One region of the Atribacter laminatus genome, then DNA from elsewhere that is predicted to be linked to it. Evidence: riboswitches for the same ligand, from Rfam matches in the RefSeq annotation. Region 1 holds a riboswitch; each other region holds the start of a gene.
What was found. A riboswitch is a leader RNA that binds a small molecule or an ion and turns the genes downstream of it on or off. The one in region 1 is predicted to bind cyclic di-GMP.
Positions count from the first base shown of each region.

Region 2: another riboswitch for cyclic di-GMP. It lies ahead of RT761_RS04490 (hypothetical protein); the one in region 1 lies ahead of RT761_RS08795 (phosphomannose isomerase type II C-terminal cupin domain).
Region 3: another riboswitch for cyclic di-GMP. It lies ahead of RT761_RS07280 (C39 family peptidase); the one in region 1 lies ahead of RT761_RS08795 (phosphomannose isomerase type II C-terminal cupin domain).

Region 1 covers NZ_CP065383.1:1,946,036-1,949,220, reverse strand. Annotated here, with positions in the region: gene RT761_RS08805 (endo alpha-1,4 polygalactosaminidase) at 1-287, shown strand, start outside; gene RT761_RS08800 (DUF6062 family protein) at 533-1,159, shown strand; cyclic di-GMP riboswitch class I at 1,369-1,455, shown strand; gene RT761_RS08795 (phosphomannose isomerase type II C-terminal cupin domain) at 1,536-2,138, shown strand; gene RT761_RS08790 (mannose-1-phosphate guanylyltransferase) at 2,159-3,185, opposite strand, start outside.
Region 2 covers NZ_CP065383.1:954,658-957,842, reverse strand. Annotated here, with positions in the region: gene RT761_RS04500 (class I SAM-dependent methyltransferase) at 1-183, opposite strand, end outside; gene RT761_RS04495 (GNAT family N-acetyltransferase) at 245-1,144, opposite strand; cyclic di-GMP riboswitch class I at 1,657-1,744, shown strand; gene RT761_RS04490 (hypothetical protein) at 1,828-3,185, shown strand, end outside.
Region 3 covers NZ_CP065383.1:1,588,000-1,591,184, reverse strand. Annotated here, with positions in the region: gene RT761_RS07285 (InlB B-repeat-containing protein) at 1-22, opposite strand, end outside; gene RT761_RS07280 (C39 family peptidase) at 895-1,572, opposite strand; cyclic di-GMP riboswitch class I at 1,652-1,738, opposite strand; gene RT761_RS07275 (response regulator) at 1,980-2,339, opposite strand; gene RT761_RS07270 (phosphodiester glycosidase family protein) at 2,579-3,185, shown strand, end outside.

The DNA.
Region 1 (3,185 bases):
AAATGAATGGTGGTAAGCGTTTAGTCCTATCCTATCTCTCAATTGGAGAAGCAGAAAATTATCGCTATTATTGGCAAAAAGAATGGGATATCAATCCTCCACCTTGGTTAGAAGAAGAAAACCCAGATTGGAGTGGAAATTATAAAATTCGTTACTGGGATAAAAATTGGCAGCAAATAATTTTTGGAAATCCAGATGCTTATCTTGATAAAATACTCAAAGCTGGTTTTGATGGAGTTTACTTAGATTTGATTGATTCTTTTGAATATTTCGAGGAACTTCAATAAATAGAATTGATTGGAAATATCAATCCAATAAGTATAATCATCTATGTTAACGATAACCTTCTCACCTTTTATTATAAAACTGTCATTCTTATCGACACTTGAGTCAACCTTAAATTGCTCCGGTTCACAATAACAGGTTCCTATTTGCAAATAATTATGTTCACAGCTGGGTTCATTTCTTTCTCCTTTAATAAATTTGTGATAACATCCCGAAATGGAGCTTATTTGTTACAAGGAGATGAAGCGTGGATAAAACTTATTACGATTTACTGGAACTCTTCTCAGAAAATGGTTGTCCAATTTGCAGTTATAAAAAAACTTTTGAAGAACAATCTTTAGATGGATTATTCTATGAATTTGTCACCGATCCAGAGATCCGTCAAAAACTCCGCGATCAAGGAGGTTTTTGTCAGGATCATTTACGAAGGGTTTTCGATACTCGACCATCAATTTTGGGTATGAGTATTGTCTATGAGGATTTGCTCAATACCTATTTAAAAAATGAAAACCATCCCACCCTAAAAAATTGTCCACTCTGCAATCTTTGGAAAGATAAAATCCATCATCTTGAAAATATTCTTCAAAAGCATTGGAAGGATTTTAAAAATGTCTGGGGAAAATATACCTTCGTTTGTATCATTCACCAAAATGAATTACAACTTACTCCTTCAATTTCATCGGAACTTAGGGAACAGACTCTTAAAAGTCTAAAAAATATAGACGAAAATCTTAAATCCTTCATTCAAAAATTTGATTATCAAGCAAATAAAGATACCATCTCAATTGAAGAAAGCAATTCCTGGCAAGAGGTTTTAGAATTTTTTGCCAGTCAGCGATTAAGAAAATCTCATCGTATACATAGTAGAAAGTAGTTTTTTATAGATGTATCGATGCGCTCCTCACTTTGACGCTTTTAGATAAGTATTTTATCCTCATCTGCTACCATCAAGTAGCATGGCTATTTATTCGATAAATTTTCTGATTCAAATAGTATATTTATTTTTTGTCTAACTTATTAAATATATTAATTCTATTCTAAAGGAAATTTCTTTTTTGCCGATAATATATGAAAAAGTATGGGTACCTGAAAAGGCAAACTTTCCTAAAGGAAAAGGCGCAAAGCTAAGAGCCTAAAGCGTTTATATGCCATGGCAGTCGAGCCGCCAAAATCCACCTAAAAAACGAAATGATGACTTGTAAAATACGAACCATTTCCATAGGAAAGTTTTCCATAGGAGGATTTATAAAATGGCTCGTAAAGATAGTAAATCTCCAACTTCAAAGAGTGATATAAGCCAGCAATTTGACAAAAAAAGCTTAGATGAGGTTGAAACTGATCACTTTTTATCAAATGGCCTCTTTATACCTGAAAAAAAATCAACACCTTCTACTCCGATTTATCTAAAAGCAAACGAAAAAAGTAATTTATCAGTTTGTCTTGAAAATGAAGTAAACCTAAGAAATAAAAATGAATTTTCTGAAGATTCTGCACAAAAAGAACCGACTCAAATCGAAAAACCCTGGGGATATTATGCCATTATCGACCAGGGACCTCACTACAAGGTTAAAAAAATTGTTGTTTATCCTGGTTACCGTTTAAGCTTACAAATGCATTACCATCGCAATGAATACTGGTTGGTAGTCAAAGGAGTAGCATTGGTCACCGTTGGAGATCAAACCTTCATTTTAGATCCGAATCAGAGTACCTATATTCCCATGCAGACCTTCCACCGAATGGAAAATCGCGGCGATGAACTCCTGGAAATAATTGAAGTTCAAAACGGTAATTGTATCTCCGAAGAAGATATTGTTCGTATTGAAGACGATTTTAACCGAAGTGAAATAATTTAGCTTTAAACCAATAAAAAAAGTTAGGTAAGATGCTTGAACTGGTCGTTGTTTTTAAGTTCCTGTATTAACTCTTTGATTTTTTGATCAAGACTTTTGTGCATCACCAAAACAGCAGAATCCGATTCAACAATAATCAAATCATTAACTCCAAAGGTTATAATTGGTTTTTGGGAATAGATAATATTATTTTGACTCTGTAATCCATAATAGGAACCAATGGATAAATTTTTTGATTTATCCTGAGAAAATACTTTTTCCAGTGCCGACCAAGATCCAATGTCGTTCCATTGGAAAGTAGCTGGGATTACCAACACTCTCTCTGATTTCTCCATAATACCGTAATCGATGGAAGTCGATGGAAGTGTATTGAATACCTGAGATTTCACGGTTTCTAACTCTGGCCTTCCCCAATAGTGTTGAATGGTGTTAAGTCCCTGAAAAAGACTGGGCATATGGGTTGTTATTTCTTCTAAAATGGTTTGAGCTTTCCAAATAAATATTCCACTGTTCCACAGATAGGTAGGATTGGAAAAATAGTAATTTGCTTTTTTAATATCCGGCTTCTCAATAAATCCAAGCACCTGACAGGCTTTTATATCTTGTTTGCAAAATTTTTCATCCCCATAATGGATATAACCATAACCAGTGTGGGCTTCAGTTGGTGTTATTCCTAAAGTAATCAGATAATCTTTCATCCCGACTTCACAACCAAAACGAACAACTTCACGAAATCTTTCTTCATCGAAAATCAGGTGATCAGATGGAATTACAATCATGACTTCATTGGGGTTCTTACGAGCTATTGTGAGTGCACCTAACCCAATACAGGGAGCAGTATTTCTCCCAACTGGTTCAAGGATGATATTTTTTTCTAATAAATAAGGAACTTCCTTTAAGATTTCGGATTTAAAATTTTCCTGGGTTACCACATAAATACCGTCTTCTCCCACCAAAGGAAGAACTCGGTCAACAGTCATTTGAAAAAATGTTTTGTCCATTAACGCTGTAAATTGTTTTGGTTTTTTTGAGGTACTTAACGGCCAGAGA
Region 2 (3,185 bases), 990 kb from region 1:
GGTTTTTTGGTATTTTTCTTTTTCAAATTCGTAGTTTTCATAATTCCATGGATCTGGTTTCTTTTTATAAAGTTCTTCGAAATGTTTTTCATTAAAATAAAGCTGAAGAAAGGGAGTAAGCAGTCTCCATCCTAAATTCTCCAAATTTGATTTGGTACGCCGCAATAGGTCGTTAAATTTCATTTTTTACTTGTTCTTCCTTTCTTCATTCATATGTATTTAAGTAATTTTATATTGCTTATTCTTAAAAATAATCTGGAACGGGAAGATAGAGACGATTTATATCAATATCCTCGTAAGGTTTAACCATCACAGTATCTTTATCATCCTTGTTGGCTTCCAACCTTAAATAATTAATCACCGGCAAAGGCAAATCGAGATGAATATTTTTTCCGAGTTGATAAGCCCAATTATGGAGAAGCGCTAACAAGTCTTTTTTATCAATATTTTTATCCCAAATTATTTCAAAAACCTTAAAATTTTCCTCTCTATCCAATCCATAGAAAATCGCCGATTGACCAATTTCATTCCTCAAGAGAAACCAATCCGCTTTTTTCCCATTATAATTAAACATCGAACTCCACTGGTTCCATTCCTTCATACCCTTCATATAAGCCAAGTTACGGAGGGGAGCAATAGCCTGAAAATCCTGGTAGAAAGATATATATAAATCGAGTATGTTTTCATAAGGTATATTCTGGCAAGTAATAGGGTATTTGCCAGTGGTTGAAGGCTCAATAACTCCCTCATATTTACCTATCTTTTGAAATCCCCATCTTTTATAATATTCAGGAATCTTGGTTACTAAAATAATGAATTCGAAATTTTGGACTTCGGCTTTTTTTAAAGCCTTTTCCATCAGTTGACCAGCCAATCCCTGTCCTCGAAAACTTGGATTAGTCGCAACGTTAGCAATCCCAGCCGCAAGAATCGTTCTTTTACTGTCTATAAAGAGACGAGGAAGGCACCAAAGGGTTGCAATAGTTTGATTTCTATTTTTGATTGAATAAATATTATTGGGGTGGAAAAATGGGTCATATTTAAGGAAGTCATAATAGTATTTTTCATCATCTTGTGGAAAGATCTTTTTTAAGAATTCGGCATTTTCCGAAAAGGTGGTATAGGTTTCACGAATTATTTCCATGCAAAGAACCCTTATTCTTATTTTTTTATACCAATTATACTGTATTAAAGAATTCTATTTTGAAGTTTTTCGTCAATATTTTATTTTGAGGTTTAAAAGATAGACGTTCATGCTACCTAGCTGCACCAAATGAGGATGAAAATAACTATTCAGAAATCAATCTCCCCCTTTAGAAAAGGGGGTTAGGGGGATTTGAGTTTTTTGAGAACCAATCGAATCCCTCTTAATCTCTCTTTAGCCAAAGGGAGAGGAATAAAAAGATTAAGCTCATGAGATTGCCACGTCACTACGTTCCTCGCAATGACGAGTCAGAGTCCCTTCTCCCTTGATGGAAGAAGGTCAGGATGAAGGTAATAATTTTTTACAACTCACTACTCACCACTTACTTCTCACTACATTTACAGAGTAAATATCTCCTTTTTTAAAAATAAATATCAAGATCAAATTGGAATAAATCCACTAAAGTTACTTCTTTTTTATCCGATAAATTGAGTAAGTAAAAATGAACTTTTAGAATGAAAGGGCAAACTCTCCGAAAGGTGAGGGCGCAAAGCTACGAACCTACTGCGTCAAATACGCAATGGTAGTCGGGTTGCCAAGTCTTTTTTGAGTTTAAACTCAAAAGGGTGCGTCACTCTTAAAACCTCTTTTCTTCGGAGAAAGTCCTGAAGGAGGAATAAGTAGTGAAGCGCAATAAAGTATTTTTTATCGCCATCCTCGGACTTCTCCTCATTACTTTCATTTCCGGTTGTACTAATGTACCCATGACACCTTCAGTTGAAAAAGAACTTAACGATGCTTCAGGCGTTTCTGTTATTGAAATCGCCGGAACTTCACTTTCAGCAAGCCCAAGTGTTATAGTCCCGGGAGGAAATATTACTGTCAATTTTACTGGAGCACCAGGGTATTACCGGGATTGGATCGGTCTTTTTAAAGTTGGTTCAAATAATTATTCCCGAATCAGCTATCAATATTTAAGAGGGCAAAAAAATGGTTCGTTAATTTTCAAGGCTCCAAATACTATCGGTCAGTATGAATTCCGGCTTTTTAGAAATGGGAGTTATACCAAATTAGCAACCAGTAATCAGGTAGTGGTACAGAATGGTGCTTTAAATCCAACACCGACACCGACGCCATTAGCAGGTTCATCACCAACACCAACACCGACTCCAACACCTCCTAGTACAAACAATAATTCACCACTTTCAGCAAGCCCAAGTGTTATAGTCCCGGGAGGAAATATTACTGTCAATTTTACTGGAGCACCAGGGTATTACCGGGATTGGATCGGTCTTTTTAAAGTTGGTTCAAATAATTATTCCCGAATCAGCTATCAATATTTAAGAGGGCAAAAAAATGGTTCGTTAATTTTCAAGGCTCCAAATACTATCGGTCAGTATGAATTCCGGCTTTTTAGAAATGGGAGTTATACCAAATTAGCAACCAGTAATCAGGTAGTGGTACAGAATGGTGCTTTAAATCCAACACCGACACCGACGCCATTAGCAGGTTCATCACCAACACCAAGCTCACCTATTAATTACCAACTCATTTCCCAGTATAGCTATGGAAAGAATAATGTGGTACGGTGGAGGGATGGGATCATTAAGGTTAAGGATTCCACCAATTACCCTGGAATCAATGTACAGGATGTTTTAAACCAGTGGAACTCAATCATTGGAGGAACTACCACCTTCCAGTTATCAACCGATAGTACCAGTCCAATAACCATTTTTTATGATGCCGCATCAATCACCTCTCAGGGAAATGGGGTTTGGGGTTATGCCACGGTTTGGTGGTCAAATTATCAGCTCATTAAAGCAGAGGTTCGAATCCTTCCTGAAGGAAATTGGTACGGATATCCAATCAAGCCGAAATATGAGCTCTATCTTCATGAGTTAGGGCATGTAGTCGGTTTTGCTGGTCATACTAATGATGGAAGCGTCATGGATGCCATTGCCAATGGAAGCACGACAATTTCTTCAACTACCCGGTCGGTTATAAATGGACTTTATAATCTGCCCATAGGTTATGCCTTGGC
Region 3 (3,185 bases), 360 kb from region 1:
ACCATAGTTTTTTTCTATTCACGAATAATCCCTCCTCTCGGGATAATTAGATTTCTTGGTATAGATTAGTTGAGGAGAGATGAATCGGATATAGGAAATCATGCCTATTTTTACCAACCAGTGGTACTATTTTTATAAACTACAATGGCAATATTCCCTTGAATTCTACAAACCTTCATGCTGCTTAGCAGCACTAGATGAAGATGAAAACACCTATTCAGAAATGAATCTCCTTCTTTAGCAAAGGGGATTAGGGGGGTTTGAAAGTACTGGAAAAAAAAACAATCCTTCTCAAGCTCCCTTTATCTAAAAGGAGAGGAATAAAAAAAATTAAACTCATAAGATTGCCACGACCTCAAAAAACGAGGTCTCGCAATGACGAGTCAGAGTTCCTTCTCCCTTGATGGGGGAAGGGAAGGATGAGGATCAAAGTTCAGATTCATATTCAGGTTTGGAATTTTTAAATAAAAGCTCGACGTGGTATACAATTTCCCCCCTCACCTTAATTCTCTCCCACCAGGGGAGAGGGAAAAAAAGAAAAAACGGGGAAGGTTTAGATGGGGGAGAAAACAAAGATTCGACATGCCATGGCATGTCGCTACATTAAATGGAAAACGGGCGCAATGAATTGCACCCCTACAACTTTTAAATCTTTTGTAGGGGCTTGATTTATCATGCCCGTGTATTTTCAATAGATAACCTGTTGCATCTTAAAAAAAATGGAAGAAAATCTGGCAGGAGTGAGTAAGTAATTGTTCAACAAAGGCTAAAAAAAACAAAAGGCGATGGTCTAAAAGCCATCGCCTTGGTAAATTTGAAGATAGAAAACCGCAGGTCAATTCAAAATAAAAGCGTAAATATAACTAAGAAGTTAAAAATCAATCTATGATTTAATTAATCCAATGCCACATACCAATTGCCTTGTGCGCCCCAAGCTGAAAGGAATTGATTAATGGTATAGGAATTGTTGGCACCATTAACCTTACCCGGATCGTTGACATATACATTGGCGGAGTCGATTCCGATTACTAACATAGCATGTTTGGCGCCACCATTCGGATTCATATTAGAATATACTGCAGCTAAAAATGGTTTCCCTTCTGAAAGCATATTCCGAGCTCTTTCTAAATTACCCATACCAACCTTGGTTGGGACTCCTTCACTTTCTAACCAAGCACGGATCTGAAAACTGTTTGTCCAGTCACCATTATAATTGTTAATCGGAAGGCCGTATCGATCATTCAACCAATCATCCGCTTGAATGATGTGATCTGGAAGTGGTTCTATTCCATAATAGTAAGCTCTCATCATGACTGCGACGGTATGACCACAATTTCGAGTATTTGACCAGGTTCCAGGAGGAACTTGCGGAAGGAAAGGAACGTCAAGTAGGATTTTAGTATCAGAGCGTTCAATAAATTTATCTAAACTATCTAAAGAAATCACATTGGTTATCGCGTTATTATTACCAAAATCGGTTTCCGGAGTGTTTACGAAGTTGGTACAACCAGAGATAAACACCATCAGGAGAAGCCCGAAGATGATGAGTGGCAGTAACTGTTTGTGCTTCAACTCTCATGCCTCCTTCAGAGTTTTCTCCGAAATCATTTTTGAGAGTGACGCACATTTTAACAGATCAACTCGATGCCGATCCGGCAACCCGACTGCCGTAGCACTTTCGTGCTTTAGGTTCGTGGTTTTGCGTCCTCCCCTTTCGGAGAGTTTGCCTTTAATATATATATCTAATATATATTTCCAGTCCTTTATTAATTATCGGAACAATATCAAAATACTTTAGGATTTTTTAAAAAAAGTTTTCCTCTAAATTTTAAAAAGGTTTACAAAAAAGTAAGTGCTCAGGATTCCGATAAAACAAAATCATGACTTTTCATTGTATTTTATATACAGGAAAGAGAATGAGCAAAAAAAGAAGATAAAACTAACTTGTTAGAAAGCAGGGAGAAGATAGAATATATAACTCAAGAATTAACAAACGATTCAGTGGCTTTTCGTATAAGTTGATACAGACGGTCGAGACCTTCTCCTTTGACAAGATAGGCAAATGCTCCTGCTCTGGCCGCCCGTTCTTTATGCTCCTCGTACATAGTAAGCATGATAACTGGAATGTCAAAGCTTGATTTTATTTTTTGAAGCAAAGTAATCCCATCGCCATCGGGGAGTCGCATATCAAGAATGATTACATCGGGCTTAACCGCTTCAATTCTTTCTAACACCCCCTGAATCCGATCATGGGTTCCCGCAACATCCATATCGATCTGACGGTTGAGGAGGAACACCAAACTTTCAAGAAAAAAACGGTTATCGTCAACAACAAATATTTTTTTGGTGGTTGTTTTTGTTTTTGTTGTAATCAGTTGAATCTCCTCCTGTCATAATCGTCACTATCGAAATTATAGGAAAAAAAAATTTAAACTTATATAGGTCATTAATCCCATTTTCATAGCTAAAAGTACTAATTAGATGTTGGAATAAAAATTGGGTTTGAATTTTTTTACTGGATTTGTTACCCTATGAGGAACTTTATTATAAAAAGAATATTAGTAAATAGGGATGCAATATGAAAAAATATTTGACTCATCATATAATCGTTCTTTTATTTCTTGTTATTACCGTTTCTTTGCCAGGGTTGACAGCTGAATCAAGATTGTCATGGAATGATTTCACTATTTCGTTAAAAAATATCCTTGGGCCTACAATCGTTATAAGCCAAAACCGCACTAACACTCAATTCGTTACTCGTCTCGATGCTGCTCGAACTATAATCGATGCTCTTTCATATAATGATTTATATGATTATTTTGATGCTGGGTCGATCCCTTTCCAGGATATTCAAAACCTCAATGAAGACGAAAAAAAGGTTGTTATTCTTTCCACTCAACTCAATCCACCCTTGTTTACCGGTGATGCTCAAGGTCTTTTCCGACCTAACGATCCACTCACACCCCAAGAATTCTCTTTTTTAAAGGAAAAATTAAAAGCCTATTCAAATGGGAATCTTTATTATGAATCTTCTAAAATCTTAGAACCAGGAATAATGCTCATGATTAAAAAGTGGGGATTTGGTGAACCAGTTGCTCTCCCTTCGGCATCTTCCTCAGAACCAACAGCCTACCTTCAAGTTGGTGCTTTCAGCGAGCGATTTCGTGCTGAAAATACTTCAACTT